Regions from separate parts of the Parageobacillus caldoxylosilyticus genome, predicted to be linked through region 2. Evidence: a T-box and tRNA genes for the amino acid it is inferred to sense, from the RefSeq annotation. Region 2 holds a T-box; the other holds one or more tRNA genes.
What was found. A T-box is a leader RNA that pairs with one kind of tRNA and senses whether it is charged. The one in region 2 lies ahead of argS (arginine--tRNA ligase), so its partner is inferred to be a tRNA-Arg.
Positions count from the first base shown of each region.

Region 1 (16,166 bases), 1.6 Mb from region 2:
ATCAACCACGCGGAAAACAATATTGGAAAGAAAAATCCGAATCCATTTTTTATACAAGAACGACTGGTATTTGGCAAACCGTCTGGATTGAAGCGGTAGCTACAACATATCTTGAGAAAGTGAAAATGACCCCTAATATTGATACAGATGAAATCTTGATTGAATATGTTGTAAATAATGTGAAAAGAAATCAGCAGTTAGAAATTGAAATTTCATTTGATGGACAATTAGTCGCAAAAGATATTGTCCATCTCACGGAACGGAAAGGAAGACGCCAAATTTATTTACACGATTTTAATGTTCATGATTCTGGAAGGCTGTGGAGTCCGGAACATCCAAATTTATATGATGTCGTTTTCACGATTAAAGAAAATGGCTGTGTTCTAGACCGTGTTGAAAGTTATTTTGGTATGAGAAAAATTTCTGTGGAAAACGGCATTATTATGCTCAACAACCGTCCATACTACATGAAGCTTGTTTTAGATCAAGGCTATTTTCCAAAAGGTATTTTAACCCCTCCATCTGATGAAGACATTAAAAGGGATATTCAATTAACAAAAGAAATGGGTTTTAACGGTGTAAGAAAACATCAAAAGATCGAAGACCCACGTTATTTATATTGGGCAGATAAACTCGGGCTGCTTGTTTGGGGAGAAATGGCCAACAGCTATATATATACGGAAGATGCTATAAGACGTATAGCAAGCGAGTGGCAAGAAGCAATTGAACGCGACTATAACCACCCTTCGATCGTTGTTTGGGTGCCAATCAATGAAAGTTGGGGGGTGCCGCGTCTTCTTGCAGATAAACGTCAACAGGCCCATGCGCTAAGCCTTTACTACTTAACAAAATCATTAGACTCTACAAGACTTGTTATCTCAAACGATGGTTGGGAGCATACAAAATCGGATATCTGTACCATTCATGATTACGAACCAGATAAAGAAACACTAAAAGAACGTTACCGCACAATTGAAAATATTTTACGTTCACAACCTGGTCACCGATTCATCTATGTACCGGGATATGAGTATCATAATGAGCCTATTTTAGTAACAGAGTTTGGCGGTATCGCTTATAAGAAGAGCCATTGGGACGGATGGGGATATTCTGGTGCTGAAAATGATGAGGATTTTGCCGAGCGTTATTATAAAGTCGTTTCTGCAATTCTCGAATCACCACTTGTGCAAGGTTTCTGCTATACACAATTAACGGATGTAGAGCAGGAAATTAACGGTTTGCTAACCTATGACCGCCAGCCTAAAATCAATCCTAATATTATTCGCGCAATTAATGAAGGAAAAGACTATAAGCGGATTCCATGCGAGGTTAAGTAAAATCCTGTTGTTTCCATTAGCGGGGGGAGCTCACAGCGTCCCCCCGCTGTTTTAAAACAGGATGGATCTATCACACTGGTGATACGGAACTTCCTATTGATCAATCTATTTTCGTATCTAAAGATAGATAAGCAATTTATTACACCGAGAACGAAAAGAATAGTTTCAATTTTCATTGATCTTTAATAAAATTTTTACTAAAATATTTACTGTAAAGATGCAAGTTTAGGAGGCATAACGATGATTGCGAAATTAAAAGAAGAGCTAATTCAGCTATTTGGTGGGAGGAATGAGGAGATTCAGGTATTTTTCGCCCCCGGCCGCGTCAACTTAATCGGCGAGCATACCGACTATAACGGCGGGCATGTGCTGCCATGCGCCTTGGAAATCGGCACATATGCGCTCGTACGCAAAACAGCCAATCCGTTTATTCGCTTTTACTCAAAAAACTTTCCAGAAACAGGGATCATTACGGTGTCTTATGATGATCTATCTTATCAAGATAAGCATGGGTGGGCGAACTATCCGAAGGGAATTATTGCTGCGTTTCAGTCGTTTTGTCCGATCGAGACGGGACTCGATATTTTGTATTACGGGACGATCCCAAACGGCGCCGGATTATCGTCGTCCGCTTCCATCGAGCTGGTAACGGCGGTCATGCTTAATGAACTATTCGCACAGCATATCGATATGCTTGAACTTGTGAAATTGAGTCAAAAAGTAGAAAATGAATATGTTGGCGTCAATTGCGGCATTATGGATCAGTTTGCCGTTGGAATGGGAAAGCGAAACTATGCAATGCTACTAAACTGCCAAACATTAGAGTACCGCTATTTGCCCGTTTCGATGAACGATTGTTCGATTGTCATCGCCAATACAAACAAAAAGCGCGGTCTGGCCGATTCGGCGTATAACGAACGGCGGGCGACGTGCGAGGCAGCTTTGGCGAAATTGCAGAAACATACAAACATTGCCTCACTGGGTGATTTGACAAGCGAGCAGCTGGAAGAGTATAAGCATCTTCTTTCCTCGTTTGAACAAAAGCGCGCCCGCCATGCGGTGACGGAAAACGAGCGGACGGTGGAGGCGGCGGCAGCGTTGGAAAAGGGAGATTTGTCCCGCTTTGGCGAACTGATGAAGCAGTCACACATTTCGTTGCGCGATGACTATGAAGTAACAGGGGTGGAACTAGATACGCTTGTCGAAGCGGCGTGGAAGCATGAAGGAACGATCGGCGCCCGCATGACAGGGGCCGGTTTTGGCGGCTGTACGGTGAACATCGTGAAAGATGCGTACATTCCTTCTTTTATTGAACAAGTAGGAAAAGAATATGCGGGAAAAATTGGCTATGAAGCTAGTTTTTATGTCGTGAAAATTGGCGACGGGGCAAGAGAAATAACAGAAACAAAGGAGATGAGCGTATGATTCTTGTCTGCGGCGGCGCGGGCTACATCGGCAGCCATGCGGTATACCGATTGATCGAAAAAGGTGAAAAAGTTATCGTTGTCGATAATTTGCAAACCGGTCATCGCGAGGCCGTTCATCCAGAAGCAGTCTTTTATCAAGGCGATATTCGCGACCGCGCGTTTTTGCGCGACGTATTTCGTAAGCATGAGATCGATACGGTGATTCATTTCGCCGCCAACTCCCTTGTCGGCGAAAGCATGCAAGAGCCGCTCAAATATTACGATAATAACGTGTACGGTACGCAAGTATTGTTAGAAGTGATGAATGAGTTCGGCGTGAAACAAGTCGTGTTTTCCTCTACAGCGGCAGTGTATGGAGAACCGAAACACATTCCAATTGTGGAAACCGACCCGACGATGCCGACGAATACGTATGGGGAAACGAAGCTGGCGATGGAAAAAATGATGAAATGGGTCGACCGCGCTTACGGAATCCGCTATATTTCGCTGCGTTATTTTAACGTCGCCGGCGCTTACGGCACGTTGATCGGTGAAGATCATGACCCGGAAACCCATCTCATTCCATTAATTTTAAAAGTGCCGCTCGGCCAACGTGATGAGATTCATATTTTTGGCGATGATTACGATACCCATGACGGCACTTGCATTCGCGACTATATTCACGTGCTCGATCTCGTTGACGCCCACATTCTAGCGGTGGAAAAGCTGCGGAGCGGTGCGGAAAGCAACGTGTACAATTTAGGAAACGGCAACGGCTTTACTGTTAAAGAAGTGATCGAAGCGGCACGGAAAGTTACCGGTCATCCGATCCCGGCGCGCGTTATGGCGCGGCGCCCGGGCGATCCGGCGAAGCTTGTCGCATCCGCGGAAAAAGCCAAACGCGAGCTCGGCTGGGAACCAAAATACACATCGATTATCGATATTGTCGCTTCCGCATGGGAATGGCATCAAGCGAAACCATACGGATATCGAGGTGCGTGACGGTGGCGGACATTTTGACGGCGGTAGAACAGCTGATCCAATACGGGGTAAAAAGCGGCCTGCTTCATCGCGAAGATATTGTTTACGCGCGCAATCGCCTGTTGGCGGCGCTGCGGCTGACGGAGTGGAAGCCAGTCGAGGTAAAGGACACGTCCTTTGCCTCTCCTTCTCCGATCTTAGAGACGATTTTAGACTGGGCGTATGAACATGGTCTTTTGGAAACGAATACAATGACAGAGCGGGATATATGGGACGCCAAGCTGATGAACTGTTTAATGCCGCGTCCATCCGAAGTAATCCGTGAATTTTATGCCAAGTATAATAAAGAACCGAAACTGGCAACCGACTGGTTTTATTCCTTAAGCAAAGCGTCCAATTACATTCAAACAGCGCGGATTGCGAAAAATAAACACTGGAAAGTGAAAACGGCGTATGGGGAGCTCGATATTACCATCAATTTATCGAAACCAGAGAAAGATCCAAAAGAAATCGCCAAGTTAAAAGACGCTCCGGCATCTTCGTATCCGCAGTGCTTGTTATGCAAAGAAAATGAAGGATACGAAGGGACGTGGCATCATCCGGCCCGCTCGAATCACCGCGTCATTCCGATTACGTTATTGGACGAGACATGGTATTTCCAATATTCTCCGTATGTTTATTACAACGAACATTGCATTGTGTTCCATGCCGAGCATGTGCCAATGAAAATGGAACGGAAAACGTTCGCGCGCTTACTTGATTTTATCGAAAAGTTTCCGCACTATTTCATCGGTTCGAACGCCGATTTGCCGATTGTCGGTGGTTCGATTTTAGCGCACGATCATTTTCAAGGCGGAAACTATACGTTTGCGATGGAAAAAGCCGAAATCGAAGAATACATCTCGTTTTCATCTTTTCCATCATTGACAGCAGGGATTGTGCGCTGGCCGATGTCAGTGATCCGCCTGTGCGGCAAAAAAGAAGAAGTGCTTGAAGCAGCGGATTGCATTTACGAAACGTGGCGGACGTATAGCGACCCAAGCGTCGATATCTATGCCAACAGCGGCGATGTTCCGCATAATACGGTCACCCCCATCGCAAGACGCCGTGGCGATTTGTTTGAAATGGATATCGTGTTGCGCAACAATCGAACATCACGTGAACATCCATACGGCATTTTTCATCCTCATGAAGAATTGCATCATATTAAAAAAGAAAATATTGGCTTAATTGAAGTGATGGGGCTTGCCGTGCTTCCGGGAAGGCTGGCCGGCGAATTAGATGCATTGGCGACATATCTTGTCCGAAATACGAAAAAAGATGAGTGGGACAAAACGCTTTTAAAACATTGGAATTGGTACGAGCAAATCCGTGCCGCTTATCCGAATATAACAGAAGAAAATGTATCGGACATTTTGCAGCACGAAGTAGGGCAGCGTTTTATCACCGTCCTAGAACATGCCGGCGTGTTTAAACGCAATGAGAAAGGAAAACAGGCATTTCGCACCTTTTTGCGGAAAGTGCAAAAGAAGTTGTCATAATCAGGAAGGAAGGGATCTGTTTTAACCAATGGCGACATTAAAAGAAATCGCAGAAAAAGTAGGAGTATCAGTGGCGACGGTGTCGCGTGTGCTTAATTATGACACCACCTTGTCGGTGTCGGATGAAACGAGAAAACGCATTTTTGAAGTAGCCCAGCAGCTAAACTATAAAACGCTGAGGGAACGCAGCCAGCAGCCGAGGGAATCATTTCGTTTCGGGCTCGTTCATTGGTACTCCGAACGGCAAGAAATGGATGATCCGTACTACATGGCGATTCGCTTAGGGGTCGAAAAAGAATGTTTTGAACGTGGAATCGAATTAGTAAAGCTTTTTAAGCAAAACGGCTCCTACCCAACGGAACGGATGGAACATTTAGACGGCATTATCGCCGTCGGAAAATTTGGACCGAAAGATGTCAACGCGTTTGCCTCCAGCACCGAACATATTGTCTTTGTCGACTGCTCGCCGGACGAGCGGAAATTTGACTCTGTCGTCATCGACTTACGCAAGTCGACGATTACAGTGTTAGACTACCTGTTTGAACTAGGCCATCAAAAAATCGGTTATATTGGCGGACGGGAATATGTAGACGGCGAAATGCCGATTCACGATGAACGCGAGGCAACATTTTATGAATATTTATACTTAAAAGGACTGTATGATTCACGATATGTATGGACAGGCAGCTTTACCGCCGAAGACGGTTATCGATTAATGAAACAAGCCATTTCGAGCAACGACCTTCCAACTGCGTTTTTCATCGCCAGCGATTCAATGGCGATTGGGGCGCTGCGCGCGCTCCATGAAGCGCACATTTCCGTCCCTCGTGATGTATCCATTGTCGGGTTCAATGATATTCCAACGGCGGCATTTATCCACCCGCCATTAACAACGGTAAAAGTATATACAGAGTTTATGGGGGAGACGGCGGTAGAGTTGTTGGTGGAACGATTGACAACGAAGCGGGCCATTTGTAAAAAAGTAGTGGTACCGACAGAGCTAATCGTGCGAGAAAGCAGTCAAGCCCGTTTAAAAGGGAGCGGCGAAAAATGACCAGCTCCCTTTTTGCATCAATGAAATTCGATATCAACGCGTTTTTTTGGACTTGATGTTGTTTTTGGAATATGAATGTCGAGCACGCCGTTTTTATAGGTGGCTCTAATATTGTCAGTCGCTGCATCCGATGGCAGTGTAATAGAACGTTGGAAACGACCAAAGAAACGTTCGCGGCGATGCATTTGTTCTTCTTTAATGTTTTGATCTCGTTGAATGGTGCCGCTAATCGTTAAAATATTGTTGTTTACATCGATGTGTACGTCTTCTTTTTTCTCTAGACCAGGAAGATCGCACGATACGACATATTCGTTTTCTGTTTCATGCATATCCATGCGCGGCATCCCGATATGGTCGTCCATATGGGTGAAGAGAGAAGGGAAATCGGTTGAAAGAAATCGGTTAAGGTCTCTGCGCATCGTTTCTAAATGGCGAAATGGGTCATAAGGAATCAAAGCCATTAGCAGTGTCCTCCTTTGATGGTGAAGATGATTTGCCATCAAATAGTGTGCTTCGGGAGGTGCTGTTTTATGCAAAAAGCGTTATTGCTTTAATTGCTCCATCACGTTGATATAAATATGAATTAAAGATAATTTTTCATGATCGGACAAATCGGCATTCATAATTCTTTTGACGGCATAATAAAATTTTACTTCCGCAGACTGACGTGTGCGCGGATGGGTCATTTCATCGCGCAGTTCTTTGGCGATCGTTTCGTAAAGAAGTGTTTTGCTTTCCTGTTCATTCAATGCTTCCGTCGTCAAAGAACGGTTCATCCATAAGCGGCGGTATGTTTCGAGCAATGAGGAGAAAGAATGTTCCATAACATATGTACTCCTTTCTTCATACCCAACGGATTGATGATTGGCAAAAAGGTTTCGACGATTATTATAATATACGTTATTATTAATGTAGATAATGTGGGAACCGGCGGCGGAAAATAAAAATATATTGACAAAGCATAAGTGGGTTAATAAAATAAAATACGTCGCTTGAAAAAGACAAAGTTACTTAAGCTCAGATGAGTTAAAAATTATTGACAAATAATAAAATTTGAGTATAATTAATTATGTCGCGACGATATTGTTGCGATGTTAATTAGATGTTAATTAAAAGTAAATGATTATTGACAATCTTGAATATTTAGTTATAATATGATTGTCAGACGGATGAAACTTTAATGTTCCTTGAAAACTGAACAAAACGAAGCGTCCACACAGAAAAGCTGAAGCGCCGCAACACCTTACGGTGTCGGTGCTGAAGCTGAAAACAAGCCAATCAACTTTCTATGGAGAGTTTGATCCTGGCTCAGGACGAACGCTGGCGGCGTGCCTAATACATGCAAGTCGAGCGGACCGAGCAGGAGCTTGCTCTTGTTCGGTTAGCGGCGGACGGGTGAGTAACACGTGGGTAACCTACCCGTAAGACCGGGATAACTCCGGGAAACCGGAGCTAATACCGGATAACACCAAAGACCGCATGGTCTTTGGTTGAAAGGCGGCTTCGGCTGTCACTTACGGATGGGCCCGCGGCGCATTAGCTAGTTGGTGAGGTAACGGCTCACCAAGGCGACGATGCGTAGCCGGCCTGAGAGGGTGACCGGCCACACTGGGACTGAGACACGGCCCAGACTCCTACGGGAGGCAGCAGTAGGGAATCTTCCGCAATGGACGAAAGTCTGACGGAGCGACGCCGCGTGAGCGAAGAAGGTCTTCGGATCGTAAAGCTCTGTTGTTAGGGAAGAAGAAGTACCGTTCGAATAGGGCGGTACGGTGACGGTACCTAACGAGAAAGCCCCGGCTAACTACGTGCCAGCAGCCGCGGTAATACGTAGGGGGCGAGCGTTGTCCGGAATTATTGGGCGTAAAGCGCGCGCAGGCGGTCCCTTAAGTCTGATGTGAAAGCCCACGGCTCAACCGTGGAGGGCCATTGGAAACTGGGGGACTTGAGTGCAGAAGAGGAGAGCGGAATTCCACGTGTAGCGGTGAAATGCGTAGAGATGTGGAGGAACACCAGTGGCGAAGGCGGCTCTCTGGTCTGTAACTGACGCTGAGGCGCGAAAGCGTGGGGAGCAAACAGGATTAGATACCCTGGTAGTCCACGCCGTAAACGATGAGTGCTAAGTGTTAGAGGGGTCAAACCCTTTAGTGCTGTAGCTAACGCGTTAAGCACTCCGCCTGGGGAGTACGGCCGCAAGGCTGAAACTCAAAGGAATTGACGGGGGCCCGCACAAGCGGTGGAGCATGTGGTTTAATTCGAAGCAACGCGAAGAACCTTACCAGGTCTTGACATCCCCTGACAACCCTGGAGACAGGGCGTTCCCCCTTCGGGGGACAGGGTGACAGGTGGTGCATGGTTGTCGTCAGCTCGTGTCGTGAGATGTTGGGTTAAGTCCCGCAACGAGCGCAACCCTCGCCCCTAGTTGCCAGCATTCAGTTGGGCACTCTAGGGGGACTGCCGGTGACAAACCGGAGGAAGGTGGGGATGACGTCAAATCATCATGCCCCTTATGACCTGGGCTACACACGTGCTACAATGGGCGGTACAAAGGGCTGCGAACCCGCGAGGGGGAGCCAATCCCAAAAAGCCGCTCTCAGTTCGGATTGCAGGCTGCAACTCGCCTGCATGAAGCCGGAATCGCTAGTAATCGCGGATCAGCATGCCGCGGTGAATACGTTCCCGGGCCTTGTACACACCGCCCGTCACACCACGAGAGCTTGCAACACCCGAAGTCGGTGAGGTAACCCGCAAGGGAGCCAGCCGCCGAAGGTGGGGCAAGTGATTGGGGTGAAGTCGTAACAAGGTAGCCGTACCGGAAGGTGCGGCTGGATCACCTCCTTTCTAAGGATGTTAACGTGAAAGGTGGACGCAGAGTTTTGTTCAGTTTTGAAGGAATATAACTATTCCTTCAAGAGTTTTGCGCCTGCGTCTTCCGGTGAATTCAAAGAAGCTGGATTCCTCGGCGCAAGGCAGCAAAGAAGTGAATTCAAGGCAGTAGCCTTGTTCAGTTTTGAAGGAATATTAGTTATTCCTTCAATGGTTTAGGTCTGTATCTATAAGCAGATGCAGAAAATAAGTTCGTTCCTTGAAAACTAGATAACCGAAAGGAAGAAGCCGAGAAGCGCTGATTGTTGGTTAAGTTAGAAAGGGCGCACGGTGGATGCCTTGGCACTAGGAGCCGATGAAGGACGGGGCAAACGCCGAAACGCTTCGGGGAGCTGTAAGCAAGCGTTGATCCGGAGATGTCCGAATGGGGGAACCCACTGCCCGTAATGGGGCAGTATCCATACCTGAATCCATAGGGTATGGAGGGCACACCCGGGGAACTGAAACATCTTAGTACCCGGAGGAGAAGAAAGCAAACGCGATTCCCTGAGTAGCGGCGAGCGAAACGGGAACAGCCCAAACCAAGAGGCTTGCCTCTTGGGGTTGTAGGACCACTCACATGGGAGTGACAAAGGAACGGGGTAGACGAAGCGGTCTGGAAAGGCCCGCCAGAGAAGGTGACAGCCCTGTAGTCGAAACTTCGTTCCCTCCCGAGTGGCTCCTGAGTACGGCGGGACACGGGGAATCCCGTCGGAAGCAGGGAGGACCATCTCCCAAGGCTAAATACTCCCTAGTGACCGATAGTGAACCAGTACCGTGAGGGAAAGGTGAAAAGCACCCCGGAAGGGGAGTGAAAGAGAACCTGAAACCGTGTGCCTACAAGTAGTCAGAGCCCGTTAATGGGTGATGGCGTGCCTTTTGTAGAATGAACCGGCGAGTTACGATGGCGTGCGAGGTTAAGTCGAAAAGACGGAGCCGCAGCGAAAGCGAGTCTGAATAGGGCGTATAGTACGTCGTCGTAGACCCGAAACCAGGTGATCTACCCATGTCCAGGGTGAAGGTAGGGTAACACCTACTGGAGGCCCGAACCCACGCACGTTGAAAAGTGCGGGGATGAGGTGTGGGTAGGGGTGAAATGCCAATCGAACCTGGAGATAGCTGGTTCTCCCCGAAATAGCTTTAGGGCTAGCCTCAAGGGAAGAGTCTTGGAGGTAGAGCACTGATTGAGCTAGGGGCCCTCATCGGGTTACCGAACTCAGTCAAACTCCGAATGCCAACGACTTATCCTTGGGAGTCAGACTACGAGTGATAAGATCCGTGGTCGAGAGGGAAACAGCCCAGATCACCAGCTAAGGTCCCAAAGTGCACGTTAAGTGGAAAAGGATGTGGAGTTGCCCAGACAACCAGGATGTTGGCTTAGAAGCAGCCATCATTTAAAGAGTGCGTAATAGCTCACTGGTCGAGTGACTCTGCGCCGAAAATGTACCGGGGCTAAACGTGCCACCGAAGCTGTGGGATGACCGTTGGTCATCGGTAGGGGAGCGTTCTAAGTGCACCGAAGCGAGACCGGAAGGACTCGTGGAGCGCTTAGAAGTGAGAATGCCGGTGTGAGTAGCGAAAACAGAGGTGAGAATCCTCTGCACCGAAAGCCTAAGGGTTCCTGAGGAAGGTTCGTCCGCTCAGGGTTAGTCGGGACCTAAGCCGAGGCCGAAAGGCGTAGGTGATGGGCAACAGGTAGAGATTCCTGTACCACCTCCTCACCGTTTGAGCGATGGGGGGACGCAGGAAGGTAGGGCGAGCAGGCTGCTGGAATAGCCTGTCCAAGCGGTTAGGCTGCCAGATAGGCAAATCCGTCTGGCGCAAAGGCTGAGCCGTGATGGCGAAGGGACCATCGGTCCCGAAGTCCCCGATCCTACACTGCCAAGAAAAGCCTCTAGCGAGGTGAGAGGTGCCCGTACCGCAAACCGACACAGGTAGGCGAGGAGAGAATCCTAAGGTGCGCGGGAGAACTCTCGTTAAGGAACTCGGCAAAATGACCCCGTAACTTCGGGAGAAGGGGTGCTCTCTTGGGTGATGAGCCCGAGGGAGCCGCAGTGAAAAGGCCCAAGCGACTGTTTATCAAAAACACAGGTCTCTGCGAAGCCGAAAGGCGAAGTATAGGGGCTGACACCTGCCCGGTGCTGGAAGGTTAAGGGGAGCGCTTAGCGAAAGCGAAGGTGCGAACCGAAGCCCCAGTAAACGGCGGCCGTAACTATAACGGTCCTAAGGTAGCGAAATTCCTTGTCGGGTAAGTTCCGACCCGCACGAAAGGTGTAACGACTTGGGCACTGTCTCAACGAGAGACCCGGTGAAATCATACTACCTGTGAAGATGCAGGTTACCCGCGACAGGACGGAAAGACCCCGTGGAGCTTTACTGCAGCCTGATATGGAATTTTGGTATCGCTTGTACAGGATAGGTGGGAGCCTGGGAAGCCGGAGCGCCAGCTTCGGTGGAGGCGCCGGTGGGATACCACCCTGGCGGTATTGAAATTCTAACCCGCACCCCTTATCGGGGTGGGAGACAGTGTCAGGTGGGCAGTTTGACTGGGGCGGTCGCCTCCCAAAAGGTAACGGAGGCGCCCAAAGGTTCCCTCAGAATGGTTGGAAATCATTCGGAGAGTGCAAAGGCACAAGGGAGCTTGACTGCGAGACGGACAGGTCGAGCAGGGACGAAAGTCGGGCTTAGTGATCCGGTGGTTCCGTATGGAAGGGCCATCGCTCAACGGATAAAAGCTACCCCGGGGATAACAGGCTGATCTCCCCCAAGAGTCCACATCGACGGGGAGGTTTGGCACCTCGATGTCGGCTCATCGCATCCTGGGGCTGTAGTCGGTCCCAAGGGTTGGGCTGTTCGCCCATTAAAGCGGTACGCGAGCTGGGTTCAGAACGTCGTGAGACAGTTCGGTCCCTATCCGTCGCGGGCGCAGGAAATTTGAGAGGAGCTGTCCTTAGTACGAGAGGACCGGGATGGACGCACCGCTGGTGTACCAGTTGTCCCGCCAGGGGCACCGCTGGGTAGCTATGTGCGGAAGGGATAAGCGCTGAAAGCATCTAAGCGTGAAGCCCCCCTCAAGATGAGATTTCCCATCGCGTCAAGCGAGTAAGATCCCTCGAAGATGACGAGGTCGATAGGTCCGAGGTGGAAGCGTGGCGACACGTGGAGCTGACGGATACTAATCGATCGAGGACTTAACCACGAAAAGCGGAGGACGCCCGCCTATCGGCGACACGCGCTGGAGGGCCCGTGAGGAGGCTGTTGCCGCCGCAACGGGACCGAAGCGTCGCGAGCCGATGGCGTCCGGAGCTAGACAGTACGAAAAGCGGAGGCGCTTGGCTTCTTCCAAGCAGACGGTTATCTAGTTTTGAAGGAATGAACAAAATATCACTATGTTATGATGCGGAAGTAGTTCAGCGGTAGAACACCACCTTGCCAAGGTGGGGGTCGCGGGTTCGAGTCCCGTCTTCCGCTCCATCCTTATTTGCGCTCGTAGCTCAATTGGATAGAGCATCTGACTACGGATCAGAAGGTTAGGGGTTCGAATCCTCTCGAGCGCGTTTTCAGTAGTGAAAGTTGTTTTAATACATACATGCCAATGGATATCTAAGATTCTTCGTACATAGTTGCAGAACGAAATTTGATGCAAAATTCTTCGATAAATGGGGTTTAAGGGCATAGTTCTAGCACAGAGCCTCCAAAACCTCCGGTGTGGGTTCGATTCCTGTTGCCCTTTTATAAAGCAAATAATTATTTTATGTGTTATTTATCTTTTGCGGCGGCATAGCCAAGTGGTAAGGCAGAGGTCTGCAAAACCTTCATCCCCGGTTCGAATCCGGGTGCCGCCTTCTAGTTTCAGCCGTGCGGGTGTAGTTTAGTGGTAAAACCTCAGCTTCCCAAGCTGAAGTCGTGGGTTCGATTCCCATCACCCGCTTTATTTATGTGTCCTAGTAGCTCAGCGACGAGCGATACATCTTATGAATTAGCTACGAGTTGTCCCGACGCATTTAGCATCCTCGAATCTGCTGGTAGAGGAAGGGACAGCAAAACAATTGGAAAACGAAAAATAAAATCTAGCGTGAATATTGTTATGTCCTAGTAGCTCAGCTGGATAGAGCAACGAGCAACACATCTTTGAATCCACTTCGAGTTGTCTCGACGCGCTCAACTTCCTTGAATCAGCTGGCAGAGGAAGAGACAGGATAGAGCAACAAGCGTTACATTATTGAAGTTATTGCTTATTGCGAGTTGCCCCGACGCATCTCACTTATCTGAATTCGTTAACAGAGGAAGGGGCAGCGAAGCTAAAGAGTGTATAATACCATGTCCCAGTAGCTCAGCTGGATAGAGCAGCGGCCTTCTAAGCCGTCGGTCGGGAGTTCGAATCTCTCCTGGGACGCCATTACATAAGTCGATCGCTAACGCTTCCAAACGTCTGCGGCGTTTGCCGCAAACGAGGGAAGCGTTTTTTCTTATGCCAGCCATCGCTCAAGGCAATGTCATAAAAGCGCTCCAGCTAGTTTGTCCAGGCAGTTCGGAGTTTAATAGATAATGTGAATTTGACACACCAGATAAGCTTAGTCAATCAACAGCCCATTTAAAAGATTTTGCAAAGCTATATTTTGATGACGAGAAAAAGGCAAATCCTTATTATTACGGCTTTATTCCTGAAGTGATGGTCAGTGCTGATGGCATGACGCGCGTCGTGAAGCATTACAGCACCGGACGTCGTTCCAATGAAATGATGATTGTAATGCCGGATGAGCGTACCGCTTATTTTGGTGACGACGGCGAATATACAATGCTGTTTATGTACATAGCTGATAAACCGCGTGATTTGTCAGCCGGCACCTTATATGCGGCGAAATTTACGCAAACAAGCGCAGAAAATGGCGGGGCCGGCAATTTAGAGTGGATTAAACTTGGTCATGCTACAGATAAGGAAATTAAATGGATCATTGATAAAGGCATTACATTCAGCGATATTTTTGAAGTGTCCAATGACCCAAAAGAAGGGTTTACTGCAGTTAAGCAATACTCAGGACAAGGTACAAACTATGGTAAAATAGAATACTTGAAATTGAAGCCGGGAATGGAAAAAGCAGCTGCATTTTTGGAAACTCGCCGTTATGCAGCGATGTTAGGAGCAACAAGCGATTTTAATAAAATGGAAGGCTTAGCGGTGAACGCGAAAGACAAAAAAGTATATGTAGCGATTTCTGATATAAGCAAAGGTATGGAGAAAAACGATCAAGACCCAACGGACCACATTCAATTGCCGAAAGTGAAAGCTGGTGCGGTTTATGAGTTAAACTTAAAGCCAGGACAAAAGACCATAGCTGGTGAATCGATTAACAGCAGATATGTAGCTGCTTCTATGAAGGCGCTTCTTGTCGGCGAAGATTTAGCTCAACCTGACGCTTACGGCAATAAAGCAAACGTGAATAAAATTGCTGGTCCGGACAACTTAAGCTTCTCTGAGGATTATCGCACATTGTTTATCGGGGAAGACAGCAGCCAACATATTAACAATTTTGTATGGGCGTATAACGTCGATACGAAAAAGTTATCCCGCATTTTATCCGTTCCGGCTGGTGCGGAGGCAACGGGGCTTCAAGCGGGGCCGATAGCCGAAATGAATTTAGCTACGTTATGAGCAATTTTCAGCATCCAGGGGATGAATTAGACAATTTTGCGCCGACAGCGGTAAACATTGATGATGTGAAAAAAGCCATCGACGCAACATATGGAATTGATCAGGCCGGTGCTGTTGGTTATATCCAAGGACTGCCGAATATCGAAAAACTAAAACAGCAAAAAGCTCAACAGAGCAAAAAGAAAAAATGAAAGATAACAGAAAGTCTGTCCTCTGCACATAACCCTGTCAAGTAGACAATGAAAAAAGAGTATATCAACTGCGGCCTTTTCTCGATATTCCATCGGGGAAAGGCCGTTCAGTTTTTCTGGAAAACGATTGTGAATGTAAAAATGAATATACTCCTGAATAGCCTGATACGACTGTTCGATCGTTTTTGGGCGTACTAATACAATTTCTCTGTGTTAAAATTAAAATATTGAGGTTATGTTGAAATAATCACGGAAAAACATCGCTTTAAAACGGAGCAAAATGAGGTAAATCGAAAAAATTTTCGGTTAACGCATCCAGCACGAATCGAAGCTGTATTATTCTCACGAGGGAGGATTGTGCAGCTTTTTTACATTTCCATTCAATTAATAACATAATTTAGCTGAAATGTTACACGATGATAAAAATCTGTATTATAAATGAAAACAATTTGAAACCTTGTTGCAAAAGTAAGTCTGCTAGAATATTAAGGATGGAAACAAGAAAATTTTAATAGGGATTAAATATATAGGTCGGGTGATAGACATGGCGTTAGAGAATCAAGAGAATCAACTGATCAAAAAAACATTTTATGAAACATTTATGGAAGCGGATGAAAAAAATCCTGTCCGTGTGCTCGGAGAAGCGTTTCTTGCCGGGCATAAAGATGGGGAGGCTGACATTTCCACCATCCGTTTTGTCCAAGGAGAAGTATATTTTCATAACAAAGATTATGAAGCAGCTATTTTCAAATGGGAAAACGTTCATAATGATTTAGAACCGTGGGCGAAAAAAAATATAGCGGATTGTTTTTATGAACTCGGACAATTATCAACGGCTGAAGAGATTTATAAATCCATTGATACGGAAAGCAGTGTCTTACAATCAGAAGTTGCATTGCAATTGTTTTCGCTTTACATAGATCAAGGCAGACTTGAAGATGCTGATCAAGTGATTAAAAAAGCGGTATCCTTTAATCCGGACTATCCGAATGTTACTGACATTGCTCGTGCTTTTTTCGAAAAACACAAGGATTGGAAGAGCGCAATTGAACTGACAGTAAATGAAGCGATCCGGACAGAGTCTCATCATTGGTTTGATATTTTAAAAACATATGCAAAACAAGGATTAACAAAAATT
Region 1 covers NZ_CP040553.1:3,126,566-3,142,731, forward strand. The annotation lists gene BV455_RS16135 (glycoside hydrolase family 2 protein) at 1-1,337, shown strand, start outside; gene BV455_RS16140 (galactokinase) at 1,578-2,762, shown strand; gene galE (UDP-glucose 4-epimerase GalE) at 2,759-3,745, shown strand; gene galT (UDP-glucose--hexose-1-phosphate uridylyltransferase) at 3,706-5,265, shown strand; gene BV455_RS16155 (LacI family DNA-binding transcriptional regulator) at 5,294-6,319, shown strand; gene BV455_RS16160 (Hsp20/alpha crystallin family protein) at 6,337-6,780, opposite strand; gene BV455_RS16165 (hypothetical protein) at 6,862-7,143, opposite strand; rRNA gene BV455_RS16170 (16S ribosomal RNA) at 7,605-9,160, shown strand; gene BV455_RS16175 (hypothetical protein) at 9,182-9,364, shown strand; rRNA gene BV455_RS16180 (23S ribosomal RNA) at 9,453-12,383, shown strand; gene BV455_RS16185 (hypothetical protein) at 12,443-12,604, shown strand; tRNA gene BV455_RS16190 (tRNA-Gly) at 12,584-12,658, shown strand; tRNA gene BV455_RS16195 (tRNA-Arg) at 12,668-12,741, shown strand; tRNA gene BV455_RS16200 (tRNA-Trp) at 12,853-12,917, shown strand; tRNA gene BV455_RS16205 (tRNA-Cys) at 12,959-13,029, shown strand; tRNA gene BV455_RS16210 (tRNA-Gly) at 13,045-13,115, shown strand; tRNA gene BV455_RS16215 (tRNA-Arg) at 13,507-13,583, shown strand; partial or broken gene BV455_RS16220 (PhoX family protein) at 13,752-15,028, shown strand; partial or broken gene BV455_RS20475 (IS3 family transposase) at 15,101-15,235, opposite strand; gene BV455_RS16230 (dynamin family protein) at 15,573-16,166, shown strand, end outside.
Region 1: it has a tRNA-Arg gene. The T-box ahead of argS (arginine--tRNA ligase) is inferred to sense a tRNA for this amino acid. The anticodon was not compared.

Region 2 (16,166 bases):
AAGTCGGATTTGAATATGCGTTGCTGCAGACCAGGTTTATTGCAAGCTACGGTGCGGAAAATCAACTGGAGGCCATCACGTTGGCGGCAGCTTTAGCGGCGGTGACTAAGAAGCTAAAGCTGATTTCGGCTGTTCTTCCCGGCTTGTGGCATCCGGGAACGGTAGCCAAAATGCTCTCCACCATTGACCAAATCAGCCATGGACGTGCTGCGATTAACGTAGTGAGCGGATGGTTTAAAGGAGAATTTCACGCGTACGGTGAGCCTTGGCTCGATCACGACGAAAGATACCGGAGATCCGAAGAGTTCATTCGTGTCCTACGCAGCATGTGGACGGAGGAAAAGACCCATTTTCGCGGTGATTTTTACCGAATTAACGGCGCCCCTCTAAAGCCGAAGCCATATAACGTTCCGGAAATTTTCCAAGGAGGCAATTCCCGTGCCGCCCGGCAGATGGCTGCCAGAGTGTCCGACTGGTATTTCATGAACGGTAATACGATCGACGGTCTCAAAGCGCAAATCGATGAAGTGTCATCGCTGGCTAAAGCAAACAACCGCAAGGTGAAATTCGGCGTCAACGCGTTTGTTATCGTGCGGGACACGGAAGAGGAAGCTAAGCAGGTGCTTCGCGACATCATTGCATACGCAGATGCCGAAGCTGTGGAAGGCTTCCGCAGCCAAGTGCGCTTTGCCGGCAAAGCTTCCCCAGAAAGAGAAGGTATGTGGGCTCATTCAGATTTTAACGATTTAGTCCAATACAATGACGGTTTCAAAACCGGATTAATCGGTACGGCGGAACAGGTGGCAGACCGCATTATCGAGCTCAAAAAAATCGGCGTTGACCTCATCTTGACTGGGTTCCTTCATTATGACGAAGACATCCGACTATTCGGTGAAAAAGTGATTCCGTTAGTTCGCGAAAAGGAAGCAACGTTAAACGTGGATGCCGTATAAAAAATTACTTACAAAGGAGATTGTGAATATGAGCGTAACAGTGAATAGCTCGATCGTACAACCGCATTATGAAACGCTGCGGGAAGAAATCCGCGCCATTGTGGAGAAAGTCATTAAACCGAATGCCGACATCATCGACCGGGACGGCATTTTCCCCAAACAAAATCTTCAAGTGCTTGCCGAAACAGGGTGGAATGGCGTATTGATTCCCGAACAGTGGGGCGGACGGGGCCTAGATCATGTCGCTTTTGCCATTGCTGCGGAAGAAATCGCCAAAGGTTGCCCTTCGACATCACTTGTTTACGTCATGCATGTAGGTGCTGCCCAAACTATTTTGCTGTACGGAAACGACGATCAAAAGGAACGCTGGTTGAAGCCGATCCGCCAAGGACTCATCGGCACCTATTCCACGAGCGAAAAAGCGACGGGAGGCCACTGGTGGTTCAATTTGAGCCAAGCTTCCCACGATGGAAAATATTACATTCTCAATGCCGAAAAATCATTTACTACCAGCGCGGGACAAGCAGATTTTTATGTCGTTCAGACCCGTTCGCCGGGAGCACAGTCACCAACAGATATCAGTTTTTTCATCGTAGACGGGAAGTTGCCAGGAATTAAGCCCGGAGTATGGGAAGCTCTAGGAGTTCGGGGAAATCACAGCGGTCCGATTACCTACGAAGGTGTCCGCGTTCATCAAAAAGACAAACTTGGGAAAGAAGGCCAGGGAAGAGAAATACTAGAGAGCGGCGTTTCTCCCATTTATTTGATCGGACTTGGCTCTACTTGGCTTGGAGTTGCGGAGGCAGCCTTGGAAGCGGCAGTCTCATATGTCAAAGGGATGATTCATCGCGATTTCAACAAACGTCTTGCGGATTACCAAGTGATCCGCCAACAGTTAGCCGAGGTAAAGGTTTTGATTGACAGCCTCAAACCGTGGCAATATACATTGGCCAAACAGTTGGACGAGTTGCAAGCGCAAGGCAAACCGCAAGTAGAGCTATTTTTACCGCTTGTCGAATTCAAAATTCATGCATCGGAAGTCGCCAATAAAGCGACGGAGGCCGCACTGGATGTCACAGGGGGGTACGGATATAAGCGGGGAATATTTGAACGGTTGTTTAGAGATGCCCGTGCCGGTATTGCCATGGGACCTTCCAACAATATTGCCCGTGAATGGATAGGGAAATCCCTTGTTGGTTTGCCCCTCGAGCTGTGGTATGAAGGTGGAGATTAAAACTTAACGCATATGAAAGAGTATGGTTGAATTCAGGCCTGAGGGACTCCCTTAGGCCGTTTCAAACAAAGTGCCCTGTGGCATCTCATTCTCATGGTAATAAGCAGCTGATTAAAAGAAGTGTAGCGTCGGCTTGGAACACTCGTTGATTTTTTCTGATCAGATCATCCACCATATTCCACAAAATAGCATAATCAGAATTGGGGAGGAATGAGTATTGGGTATAAAGTCTATAGGTTCCCATTTGCAGGTAAAAGGTGTTGGAAAACGGTTTGGTAACGTCGAAGTGCTGAAACGCTTGGATTTAGAAATCAAACCGGGCGAATTTATCGCCATCGTCGGACGCAGCGGCTGTGGCAAAAGCACGTTGTTGCGTCTGCTCGCCGGACTTGATGTTCCGACAGAAGGGGAAGTTCTTCTAGACGGCGAGAGAGTCAATGGAATTCATCCGGATACTAGGATCTTGTTCCAAGATGCCAGATTGCTTCCGTGGAAAAGAGTCATTGACAATGTACAAATTGGTGCAAGAAATGGAGACAAAGCTAGAGCGGAAGAAGCTCTGCGACTGGTGGGACTGGAACATAAAGCCAAAGAATGGCCTAGCGTGTTATCCGGAGGACAGCGTCAGCGCATTGCTCTGGCGAGAGCGCTGGCAGGCTCCCCACGTCTCCTGCTGTTGGATGAGCCGCTCAGCGCACTAGATGCGCTGACACGTATCGAAATGCAGGAGCTGATCGAACAGATTTGGTGGGAACAGCAATTTTCAGCTATTCTGGTAACACACGACGTCAGCGAGGCAGTCGCATTAGCAGATCGCATCGTTCTCATCCAAAACGGCGCGATTGCAATCGATATACCGGTACCTCTACCGCGACCGAGGGAAAGAAACAGCGACTTCGCATACTACGAAAAACTGATTCTCGATCACCTCATGGAGCGGGGAGCTCCCGCATCCGTATCGGCGGTCTCCTCCTAAATAATCATTCTCAAGAGTTTCATATTTATATCATTACCGATTTATATCATTACCGAATGAAAGAGGGATCTTCGCGATGATTTCAAAAACGTATAAAGTCGCCTTCATTTTTCTGATTATTGCCGCAATTGGGGTTCTCAGCAGCTGCAGCCGTTCAGCTTCAACAGCGTCGGAAGTGAAAACAGTAAAACTCGATTACGCTTACTACAATCCAGTCAGTCTAGTATTAAAAGAAAAGAAATGGTTGGAGGATGAACTGCAGAAGGACGGCATCGAAGTCGAATGGGTTTTCAGCGCTGGAAGCAATAAAGCGCTGGAGCTTTTGAACAGCAAGAGCATTGATTTTGGTTCGACAGCAGGCTCCGCTGCTCTGCTCGGAAAGGCGAACGGAAACCCGATAAAATCGATTTATATTTATTCTAAACCGGAATGGACAGCATTGGTTGCAAGTGCTGGTTCTCCTATAGAAAAGGTAAAAGATTTGAAGGGGAAAAAAATCGCCGTCACACGTGGAACGGATCCTTACATCTTTTTGCTACGGGCGTTGGATGCTGCGGGATTGAGCGAAAAAGACGTGGAAATCGTCCAGCTGCAACACCCTGACGGCAAAACTGCCCTGGAAAAAGGAGATGTGGACGCATGGGCGGGACTCGATCCGTATATGGCACAGACGGAGATAGAGAAGCACTCCAAGCTGTTTTTCCGCAACGCGGATTGGAATACGTACGGATTCCTGAATGTCAGGGAAGCTTTCGCGAAAGACCATCCCGAGATTGTGGAAAAAGTACTGAAAGCTTATGAAAAGGCTAGAAAATGGGCATTGGAAAACCCGAATGAATTCGTAAAAATTGTGGCTGCGGAAAGCAAACAGAGCGAAGAAGTCGCGGCCAAAGTGCTCAGCCGTACAGATTTCACGAATCCGGTAATCGGCGAAATCCATAAGCAGGCAATTGAAGCGGCAGGTGAAGTCCTATTGAAAAGCGGCGTCATTGACAAATCCGTGGATATAAAGAAAACGATCGACGATTTAATCGATCCGCAGTATATAGAACACATCGACACGAATTAAGGGGGATTGCGGTTGCGTCAATGGAACAAAAACTTCGTTATCACAGGAATGGGGCTCATCATTCCAGTATCTATTGTGATCTTGTGGCATATCTTCTCGGTTAGCGGCTTGATTGCCACCAATATCATGCCTTCCCCTTTGAAGATCGTTTCCACCATCGTGGATTTGTTTCGTGAAGGAGAGCTTCTAGAACATATCGGAATTACATTATACCGGGTAAGCATGGGATTTCTGCTTGGTACGGCTATCGCTTTATTGTTTGGGGTACTGAACGGATATTTTCGTACGATCCGGTATTTGTTAGACCCTCTCATCCAAGCGCTGCGCAATATCCCTTCCTTGGCCTGGGTGCCGTTGTTTATTTTATGGATGGGAATCAGTGAGGCTTCAAAAATATCATTAATTGCTTTGGGTGTCTTTTTCCCGGTTTATCTAAATTTGGTGTCCGGCATTCAAGGAGTGGATCGCCGTCTGCTGGAAGTGGGATGGGTGCACGGTTATCAAGGGTGGAGATTGATCCGCCATTTTTTTCTTCCAGCGGCCCTTCCTTCCTTCTTTGTCGGACTAAGAAGCGGTCTCGGACTAGGATGGATGTTTGTCGTAGCTGCGGAGATTATGGGTGCAAGCAAAGGGTTGGGCTTTCTTCTGACTGATGGTCAAACGACGGGGCGTCCGGCGATCATCATTGCCAGCATTCTGTTGTTTGCGTTGCTTGGAAAATTGACCGATTATCTCCTGGAACTGGCAGGACGCCGAATTCTCCGTTGGCAAGATAGCTACGAATCGCTTGAAAGGAGAAAAGCATTATGAATACGACAAGAGGAGTTTAAAGGATGGAAGAAACGTGTAGCTAGACTAATAAGACACGGTATCGGCAGGATACCGTGTCCATTAGTTGAGAGACAGCACTATTTTTGTGTTACATTTCTTCAGGAGCGTGAATTCCTAACAGCCGCAACCCTTCTTTTAATACAACCGTTGTCGCGTACACTAAGGCAAGCCGTGAGTGTAATTGCTCGTCTTCGGTAAGGACCTTTGTATGAGCGTAATAGCTGTTAAAGGCTTGGGACACATCGATGAGATATTTAGCAATAAGAGAAGGGTCGAGATATTCGTAAGCATTTTGAATGATGTTTGGGAACGCGGCAAGGAGTTTGACGATCTCCCAGCTCCCTTCGTCTGTTAGCCCTTGGATATGATCCGTTACAGGCGATGGAGCGTTACGTAAAATCGAGCAGGCTCTTGCGTGTGTATATTGCACGTATGGTCCAGTTTCTCCTTCAAATTTCAACATGTCTTCCAACGAAAATTCAATGTTGTTTGTTCGTTCATGTTTTAAATCGTAAAAAATGACAGCGCCAACACCAACTTGACGCGCTACTTCATCTTCGTTTTTGACGTTCGGATTTTTTTCGGCAATGTTTTTCTTCGCCAGGGCGATTGCGTCTTTAAGAACATCTTCAAGCAAAATCACTCGGCCTTTTCTTGTGGACATTTTTCTGCCGTCTTTTAGCATAAGACCGAATGGAACATGAGTCATGGCGTTTGCCCAAGCAAATCCAAGTTTTTTCAACACGGAAAATACTTGCTGAAAGTGAAGACGCTGTTCGTGCCCAACGACATAAAGAGCCCGCGAAAATGCATACGTTTCGTAGCGATAAAGAGCCGCCGCTAAATCGCGGGTAGCATACAAAGTAGCACCATCTGATTTTTTGATGAGACAAGGCGGCAATTCATATTCGTCTAGGCGAACGACCAGTGCTCCATCGGATTCGCTTAATAGTCCTTGTTCCTCCAGCAGCTGGATGACACGATCCATTTTATCATTGTAAAATGCCTCCCCGTTATAGGAGTCAAAGGAAATTCCCAACAACTCATAGATGCGATTGAAGTCTCTTAAAGACTCGTCGCGGAACCATTTCCAGAGCCGATATGCTTCCTCGTCCCCATCCTCGAGTTTTTTAAACCATGCTCTTCCTTCCTGCTCCAGCTGTTCGTTTGTTTCCGCTTCCTCATGAAACTTCACATACAGACGAAACAATTCCTGAATAGGATTTTCGTTAATTTTGTTTTCATCGCCCCAATGTTTATAGGCAGCAATGAGTTTTCCGAATTGGGTGCCCCAATCGCCCAAATGATTGATTCTGACAGTGCGGTAGCCGCATTTTTCGGCGATATTGGCAATGGCGTTTCCAATAACGGTGGAACGGAGATGCCCCATTGAAAAAGGTTTCGCGATATTCGGTGACGAGAAATCGAGAACGATCGTTTTCCCTTGTCCTAACGATAGATCACCGTAATGACGCTGTTGTTTCACAATGGTTTCGATGATTTGTTTGCTGATTGCCGATTTGTTCAAAAAGACGTTCACGTATGCTCCCTTCGCCTCGACTTTATCAAAAAGAGGATGACGAAGGTTTTCGGCAAGCTCTGTCGCGATGGCGGCGGGAGGTTTCCGAAATAGTTTGGCGAGCGTAAAGCACGGGAATGCAACATCCCCATAAGAAGGATGTTTTGGAGTTTCCAGCAGTTCATTAATTTGTTGTTCGGAAAGATGTTCACCGAGCAAGGAGACAAGACAACTAGTAACGTTCTTTTTATAGTCCATGTTTTGCTTCCCACCTTTGTTCATGAATATAAAACGCTCGCCTCTGTATAGAGACGAGCGTTTCACCCGCGGTACCACTCTACTTGTTTACATGGAAACCAACTCTTATGGATAACGGGGGATATCCCCGGCACCGTCCTACTAACCGATAAGGGGTTCAGACGAGCTTCTCGGAAGTGCGGTTCGTTATATAGTCCGCATCAGGCTTCCACCATCCCTGACTCGCTGTCGCTTTCTATATAACTACTCTCTTCGTCATCGAACTGAAATATGGTTTTTACATTATTATAACTGTTTTTACAAAATATTCAAGCTTCATTTCATTTCCCGTGTCCCTTCAATCAGCGTCAACAACTTTTCTAACGCATCTCCTGCGTCGGACCGCTCCATGTTTTGCTGGTAGCGGTCTTTGTTTTGGTAAAGATGATAAATGGCGCTTTGCAGTGATTCGTTCGTTAAGTCTTCTTCCATCAACACTTCGGCGTAACCTGATTTTTCAAAAGAGCGGGCGTTTAAAATTTGGTCGCCGCGGCTCGCTTCTTTGGATAGAGGAATGAGCAGCATCGGCTTGCGCAAGGCGAGGAACTCGAAAATCGAGTTGGCGCCGGCGCGCGATAAGACGATGTCAGCCATCGCCAGCAGATGAGGAAGATCTTCATGAACATATTCAAACTGCTTATAGCCTTTTTCATTCGCCAATTTGGCGTCGACATTTCCTTTTCCGCAAATATGCACGATTTGAAAATCGGAAAGAAGCGTTTGCAAATTGGCGCGCAGCGCGTCATTAATCCGTTTCGAGCCTAGACTTCCGCCCATGGCGAGAAGAACCGGCTTTCCTTTTTCAAACTGGCAAAGCTTTCGTCCTTTGTCGGCGTCCCCACGCTTTAATTCCTCACGAACGACCGCCCCAATGTAAACGCCTTTTTCTTCCTTGACGTGGCGCATCGTTTCCGGGAATGTGACGCAAATTTTGGTCGCAAATGGCATCGCGATTTTATTGGCCAGTCCTGGGGTAATATCCGATTCGTGAATGATGGACGGCACCCCGCTTAACCACGCGCCGATGATGACAGGGACGGACACAAATCCGCCTTTGGAAAAGATGATATCCGGCTTTTCTTTTTTGATGATGCGGTACGCTTGCCAAGTGCCTTTCAGCACTTTAAACGGGTCTTTAAAGTTGTTCCAATCGAAATAGCGGCGCAACTTTCCAGTCGAAATCGGAAAGTAAGGCACACCGTCCATTTTTGCGATAATTTCCCGTTCAATGCCCTGGTGGGAACCGATATAGGCAATGTTCCAGCCTTGTTCTTTTAATTTCGGAATCAGAGCGACGTTCACCATAACATGTCCGGCTGTGCCGCCGCCGGTAAGAATAATTTTTTTGCTCAACGTTGATCACCTGTCTTTTTCAGCATGATGCAATGGCTTATTAGCTTTTTTCCATGTATCGTATTGTATTATAGCAGATACTTTCCGTTTCATGTGTGAAAACGCGAAAACCGATCGGCGTTGTTTACGTATGCTAAAGAATCAGGTTCTCATGTTTCATCAAATTTTCATCATTTTCTGTTTTAATTTTTATCAACGTGTTATATGATAATTAATCTGTAAATATTGTTTTGATATGGTGATAGATTCAAATCGGTTTGTTTTTTTCTATTTTCAAAGATAAGAAATATTGGTAAAGTACAAATAAAGAGGTGAAAACGATGCTGTGGATGATTTTGGCGTGTCTTATTGGCGGGATACTATTATATGGCATCGTTCCAACGATTGTTATTCGCAAAAAAAAGTTTCGTATTTATCGCGAAGGAGCGTCCGAGAATAACATTGCTTTGACGTTCGATGACGGTCCTGACCCGTATTATACACCAAAATTATTGGATTTATTAAAAAAACATCAAGTGAAAGCGACATTTTTCGTGGTTGGAAACAAAGCAAAACAATATCCTGATATTGTCAGACGGATGCATGAGGAAGGTCATGAAATCGGAATGCACAATTACCGGCATATCAGCAATTGGCTGATACTTCCGCCTTTTTTGGAAAAAGGATTGCAGAAATCAGCAGATATTATTGAAGATATTATTGGAAAGCGGCCCATCTATTACCGTCCGCCTTGGGGGCATTTTAATTTATTTACCCCGCTTGTGCAAAAGAAATATATTACGGTGCTGTGGACTTACATTCTTGGTGACTGGAATGCAAAGCTTGGCACGATGGAATTGTTCCGCCGCCTTCGAAATAGTATGAAGGGTGGAGCCATTATTGTTCTGCATGACAACGGTGATGCGCTTGGCGCTGACAAACGGGCGCCGGAACAAATGCTTGCGGCGCTGGAGCTGTTGCTAAAGGAAGAAGCGGCGAAAAAAATGCGCTGGGTGACGATTACAGATGTTATGAACGTGCAAACTAATAAACAAATCTCGTCAATATAATGGGGGGATCTATGGATACGAGTATTCTCTTTTCGTATGTGGAATCATACGGATATGTCATTATTTTCGTGTTTTTGTTTTTCGGCATTGTCGGCATTCCGGCGCCGGAAGAGAGTTTATTGTTTTTTCTTGGCATCATAATTGCCAGGCAACAGCTTTTATGGGAATATTGTATGATCGCCAGCTGGTGCGGCGTAGTGATCGGGATGATCACCGCTTACGGCATCGGGCGCTTTTTTGGAGCGCCATTTATTCAAAAGTACGGAAAGTATTTAGGGATTAAAGAAGAAAAGTGGGAGCGGGCAAAACAGCTGTTTCATCGCTATGGAAAATGGGGTATTTTATTCGGCTATTACATTCCGGGAGTTCGGCAAATTTCTCCGTATATGGCAGGGGTTATTCACTTCCCGTTTCGTTCGTTTTTATTGCTTGCTTCGCTTGGCGCAACGGTGTGGATTGTTCCCGTTATGCTTGCCGGAATGTTGCTCGGACGGCATATGCAAATTCCGCTGTTTTATTTTCCTCTGATTGGGTTGACATTGTTCGTATTGTTTCTATTTGCAACATGGATTGGGCAGCGACTGCGCAAAAAATCTTTGGAAAACTAAGGGAGCTAACGATGATGAAAATTCTTGTATTACCGCTGTTCCAGATGAATACAGGACATCATAAAGTAGCCGATACGTTGATCGATTTTCTGCAAAGGCAGTTTCCGTATGTATTTTGCAAAAAAATCGATTTTTTAAGCTATTGTAATGAATTAATGGAGAAAATGGTATCGGAAATGTATTTGCGCTGGATTCGCTCTCATCCTGCTTCGTACCATCGTGTTTATAAGACGTTCATGTACCATGATGTTCATCGGTTGGAATTCGTTTCTTTCGAGCCGTGGCTTCCTTATTTTGAAAGTAAGATGAGGAAAATGCTAGAAAGAGAGAAGCCAGAGCTTATTATTTGCACGCACTCCTTTCCATCGCGCATTTTGCAGCGGCTTAAGCGGAAGAAAGTGATTCGCACACCAGTGCTCAACGTTTATACAGATTTTTTTATTAATAGCGTGTGGGGGAAGCGAAATATTGATTACCACTTTGTTCCGCATGCCGACGCAAAACGGGAGCTGATGACGAAGTATCATATTGAGGAAAGACGGATTATCGTAACAGGGATTCCCGTCCATGAAGTGTTTATGGCGAAACATTCAGAGGCAAGAAGGAAAAGACGTTCGTTTCATTTGCTATTGGCAGGCGGCAACCAGGGATTAGGAAATATCATCGATTTTCTCAAAAAAGCAAGGAATTCTCATTTGTTTCGTTATTCGGTATTATGCGGGGCAAACAAAAAGCTTTATGATGAAATCGCAAGCTGGGAACATCCGCATATTCGGCCTTTCTCCTACATATCGAGCCCGCAGGAGATGAACCGTTTATATAACGAGGTTGATGCGGTGATCACGAAACCGGGCGGCGTTACGGTAAGCGAGGTATTGCATAAGCAATTGCCGATTTTTACAGTCGATTATTTGCCTGGCCAGGAACAAATTAATTTACAGTATCTTGAAAAACGCGGGTTAGTTTATAATTTGTCTGGGCTTCGCCATTACGAACAAAAAGTTTTTCATGTGCTTACAGATGAAATCGAAAAAAACCGCTTTTACCGCCGGGTGCACGAATATTTTGCAGAGATCGAAAAAACGGCCCAAGATGCATTAGAAGAGATGGTGGCGGTGATGTGCCAAGGATCGTATCGCGCTCTCCGGAAATAGCGATTTCACCATCTAACGAATCGGTTAGATGGTGTTTTTGCTGTTTTTGAAGTGACGAAACAACCTGCATTGCTCATATAAAAATACCATACGATTGCGCGCGAAAAGTGTTAAAATAGGAACGATGGGAAGCAAAGAGGAGGAACCTACATGAAAACGAGAGTCGGGATTTTATACGGCGGCAAATCGCCGGAGCATAACGTTTCGCTATCAACAGCGATGGCGGTCATGAACGCTATGGATAAAAATAAATTTGATGTGATTCCGATTTATATCACCACCGAAGGACAATGGATCAAAGGGGAGCGGCTGACCGGAACGATTACGGAAGTCAAGCAGCTGCAGTTCCAGTCGGATGCGAAAGCAATGATACCGGTAGCGTTAAACCAAGTGCCGGTATTAGCGGATGATAAAAATCAGCATCCTTCTGAAATGGATGACAATAAGGAATCGGAAACGGCTATTGATGTGATTTTTCCATTATTGCACGGCCCAAATGGAGAAGACGGCACCGTGCAAGGCTTGCTCGAGATTTTGAATATTCCATATGTCGGAAACGGCGTGCTTGCCTCAGCGGTCGGCATGGATAAAGTGGTGATGAAAAACTTATTTGCCCAGGCCGGGCTGCGCCAGGCGAAATACGTAGCGTTTACGAAGCGGGATTGGAGTAAAGATGAAGAAGCCGCATACGACCAGGTTGAGCGAAAACTCGGCTACCCTTGTTTTGTCAAGCCGGCAAACGCAGGGTCAAGCGTTGGCATTACGAAATGCAAACAGCGCGCCGATTTGAAGACCGCTTTTATCGAAGCGTTTAAGTATGACCGAAAAATTATTGTGGAAGAAGCGATTGTCGGCCGTGAAATCGAAATTGGCGTAATCGGTAATGATGAACCAATTTGTTCGGTCGTAGGAGAAATTATTCCGAAAAAAGAATTTTATGATTATCAGGCAAAATATGAAGATGGCAATACGGAACTCATCATTCCGGCGCAAGTGACGGAAGAACAGTATGAAACGATCAAGCAGATGGCGATTACGGCCTTTAAGGCGCTTGATCTTTCCGGGCTTGTGCGCGCCGACTTTTTCTTGGCGGAAGATGGCACGGTGTATATTAACGAAATTAATACGATGCCTGGGTTTACGCCATACAGCATGTTCCCATTGCTATGGAAACATAGCGGCGTTTCGTATCCAGAATTAATCGAGCGCCTCATTCAGCTAGCGATCGAGCGGCATGAAGAAAAGCAAACGATCACGTACACGTTTGAGAAATAGAGAAGGTGGAGAAAGATGATCACTCGCACGTTAAAGGAGATACAAGCGATGGCGGATGGCCGCTTGGTGGCTGACGAATTTGCGGATGTTACGATCAGCGGCGTCTCGACCGACACACGGACGATTCAGCAGGGCAATTTATACGTCCCGCTCAAAGGAGCTAAGTTTAACGGGCATGCGTTTGTGCAAGAGGCGTTTGCAAAAGGCGCCAGTGCGGTGCTTTGGTCGGAAACGGAAGGAAATCCGCCAGAGAACGCCCCAGTGATTGTTGTTGATGATACGCTGCGCGCGCTGCAGCGCCTGGCCCACAGGTACCGCAGGCAGCTGGCCGTAAAAGTGATCGGCATTACAGGAAGCAACGGCAAAACAACGACAAAAGATATGACAGCGGCGCTATTGGCCACTTCTTATAAGGTGCAAAAAACAGAAGGGAATTTAAACAACCATATTGGCGTGCCATTGACGCTCCTTCGTTTAGCAGAAGATACGGAAATGGCGGTCGTCGAAATGGGAATGAGCAATTTCGGTGAAATTGAACTTTTGTCCAACATCGCTGAGCCGGATGCGGCGATTATTACGAACATTGGGGAATCCCATTTGCAAGAATTAGGTTCGCGTGAAGGAATTGCACAAGCAAAATTGGAAATTTTGTCTGGTTTGCGCAAAAACGGTCTGTTTGTTTATCATGGCGATGAGCCGTTATTGACAAGCCGCGTGTCAAATTTGCCGCTGCCGGAACATGTCGTAACGTTTGGCCAAGAAGCGAAAAACGATTATTATCCGAATGCGGTGCGGATGGAAGCAAAGGGGACAACATTTACGATCAACCAGCTTCCAAACCGAACGTTGTTTATTCCGATTTTAGGGAAGCATCATGTTAATAACGCATTGGCTGCCATTGCGGTTGCCCGCTTTTTTGGGATCAGCTGGGAGAGTATTCAAGAAGCGCTTGCCCATTTAGAGGTCACCCGCATGCGCATGGAGTTGATCGAAACGAAACGGGGCTTTACGGTCATTAACGATGCGTACAACGCCAGCCCTACTTCCATGAAGGCGGCTTTGAAGCTGCTCGGGGAATTGACGGGATATACGAAAAAAATTGCGGTGCTAGGCGATATGTTGGAGCTCGGTGACCAAGAAGTAGCCTTTCATCGCGAAATCGGCGCGATGCTTCGTCCGGAAATGGTCGATTATGTTTTCACCTATGGACCGCTGGCGCGCCATATTGCGCTAACAGCTGCGCCGTCTTTCCCGGATGGGCGGGTAAACGCATACGATGAGAAAAAAGCATTGGTGAATGATTTGCTTGCCATCGTTTCTTCGGGTGATGTGATTTTGTTAAAGGCTTCCCGTGGGATGAAATTAGAAGAACTGCTTTGCGATTTGCAATAACGGTATCATCGTGTAAAATGAAAACAACGGTGAAAAAATAAAAGCGGCGTTGTCGATCGCCGCTTTTGATTTTTAGGAAACGGTGATAATCATGATCGGCTGTCTATGTATACATGGATTTACGGGAAGCCCTGATGAAGTTGCCCCACTGGCAGAGTATTTGCGAAAGCGGACGGATTGGATGATCAAAACCCCCACTCTTCCCGGCCACGGAGAAGAGCTGCAGCTGAAAGGAATTACGTATGATCAATGGTTTCAAGCGGCGGAACGGGAGCTGCAAGCGTTAATGAACGAGTGTGAAACGGTATATGTCATCGGCTTTTCGATGGGCGGAGTGATCGCCGTCTATTTAGCAGAAAAATACCACATTGATAAGTTAGTGCTGTTAAGCGCGGCATTTTATTATGTCAATCCGCGTCAATTGTGGGAAGACATTCGTGATATGTTTCGCAATGGATGGCGTCGCATCGGTGAACATCCGCTGTTTATCCGCTATAAAAATAAGATGCGATCCACGCCAATTGCTGCGGTATTAGAGTTTCGCAAACTAGTGAATGAAGTACGGCCGCGTCTTCCCTACGTTCATGTCCCGGTGTTGATTGTGCAGGGAGAAAAAGACGGGATTGTTCCGCTAAAAAGCGCCCATTATTTATATCAAAGAATTGGTTCATCCAAAAAGAAACTATTATTCTTGCCCGAGTCTTATCATCACGTCTGCCATAGCGCAGACCGGCATGTATTATTTGCCGAAGTCGAAAAGTTTTTACGGGAAAGTGGTAATGATTGAAAACAACAGATGAAAATGGTATGATAACTGTCAAACATTTTTATTTGATTTTATATCGATCAGTAAGGATGATTAAAGGAGTTTGAATAACATTGACGACATTTCAGGAGTTAGGATTAAGCAATGAATTAATGAAGGCAATCAGCCGCATGGGGTTTGAAGAAACAACCCCGATTCAAGCAAAGACGATTCCGCTAAGCTTGCAAAATAAAGATGTGATTGGACAAGCGCAAACCGGTACCGGGAAAACGGCGGCGTTTGGCATTCCGCTTATTGAAAAAGTAAATGTGCAAAGCGAAGCGGTGCAAGGGCTAGTGGTGGCGCCGACGCGCGAGCTGGCGATTCAAGTATCGGAAGAGCTATATAAAATTGGTGCCGTCAAGCGCGTGCGCGTATTACCGATTTATGGCGGTCAGGATATTGAGCGGCAAATTCGCGCGTTGAAAAAACATCCACACATTATTGTCGGGACACCGGGGCGCATTATCGACCATATCAACCGCAAGACGCTGCGGCTAGAGCAGGTGCATACAGTGGTGCTCGATGAAGCGGATGAAATGCTGAATATGGGATTTATTGACGATATTGAGGCGATTTTAAGCAATGTTCCGAAACAGCGGCAAACGTTATTGTTTTCAGCGACCATGCCGGAACCGATCCGCCGCATTGCCGAGCGGTTTATGAATGATCCGCAGCTCGTAAAAGTAAAAGCAAAAGAAATGACCGTTCCGAATATTCAACAATATTACCTCGAAGTGCAAGAAAAAAAGAAATTCGATATTTTGACGCGTTTATTGGATATTCAGGCCCCCGAGCTGGCGATTGTGTTCGGGCGGACAAAGCGGCGTGTCGATGAATTGGCAGAAGCGCTAAATTTGCGCGGCTATGCGGCGGAAGGGATTCACGGCGATTTAAGCCAGGCGAAACGTCTCTCTGTGTTGCGCAAATTTAAAGAAGGTGCGATCGAGATTTTGGTCGCCACGGATGTAGCGGCGCGCGGGCTGGATATTTCCGGCGTGACGCATGTGTACAATTTTGATATCCCTCAAGATCCGGAAAGCTACGTTCACCGCATTGGCCGCACCGGCCGCGCAGGGAAAACAGGCGTCGCGATGACGTTTGTGACACCAAGGGAAATCGGACAGCTTCATAACATTGAACGGACGACAAAGCGGAAAATGGAGCGTATGAAACCGCCAACATTGGACGAAGCGCTGGAAGGGCAGCAGCGTATCGCGGTGGAAAAATTGGTGAATGTGGTAGAAAGCGAAAACTTGTCTTTCTATAAACGAGCTGCTGAAGAGCTATTAGAGGAACATGATTCGGTTTCGCTGGTAGCCGCATGTATTAAAATGTTGACAAAAGAACCGGATACGACGCCGGTGCGGTTAACGGAAGAGCCGCCGCTTCCGGTTAAACGGGAGAAAAAGCGGGGAAACCGCGCGGAAGGCCCATTCCGTGAGCGTGCCAAAAAACGGCGCGTTGCCCGTTAAAAACGGTGCAACAGGCGCCGTTTTTTGCTATGGTAAAATGTATATGCGCGAACAACAGCCGGGCAGCAAACAGAATGAATATATCCATTGGGGAAAAGAAATTTTTATGGCGATCGTCCTGCTTGGCTATGTCGCCATGAGCGTTCATTTGCAGCAGTGTTCCCTGTCGCAAACGA
Region 2 covers NZ_CP040553.1:1,477,671-1,493,836, reverse strand. The annotation lists gene sfnG (dimethylsulfone monooxygenase SfnG) at 1-953, shown strand, start outside; gene BV455_RS07575 (acyl-CoA dehydrogenase family protein) at 982-2,187, shown strand; gene BV455_RS07570 (ABC transporter ATP-binding protein) at 2,405-3,163, shown strand; gene BV455_RS07565 (aliphatic sulfonate ABC transporter substrate-binding protein) at 3,240-4,232, shown strand; gene BV455_RS07560 (ABC transporter permease) at 4,245-5,042, shown strand; gene argS (arginine--tRNA ligase) at 5,152-6,840, opposite strand; T-box leader at 6,887-7,108, opposite strand; gene BV455_RS07550 (undecaprenyldiphospho-muramoylpentapeptide beta-N-acetylglucosaminyltransferase) at 7,156-8,232, opposite strand; gene BV455_RS07545 (polysaccharide deacetylase family protein) at 8,553-9,281, shown strand; gene BV455_RS07540 (DedA family protein) at 9,293-9,889, shown strand; gene BV455_RS07535 (MGDG synthase family glycosyltransferase) at 9,901-11,043, shown strand; gene BV455_RS07530 (D-alanine--D-alanine ligase) at 11,194-12,318, shown strand; gene BV455_RS07525 (UDP-N-acetylmuramoyl-tripeptide--D-alanyl-D-alanine ligase) at 12,334-13,710, shown strand; gene BV455_RS07520 (alpha/beta hydrolase) at 13,802-14,497, shown strand; partial or broken gene BV455_RS07515 (DEAD/DEAH box helicase) at 14,629-15,930, shown strand; gene BV455_RS07510 (hypothetical protein) at 15,956-16,166, shown strand, end outside.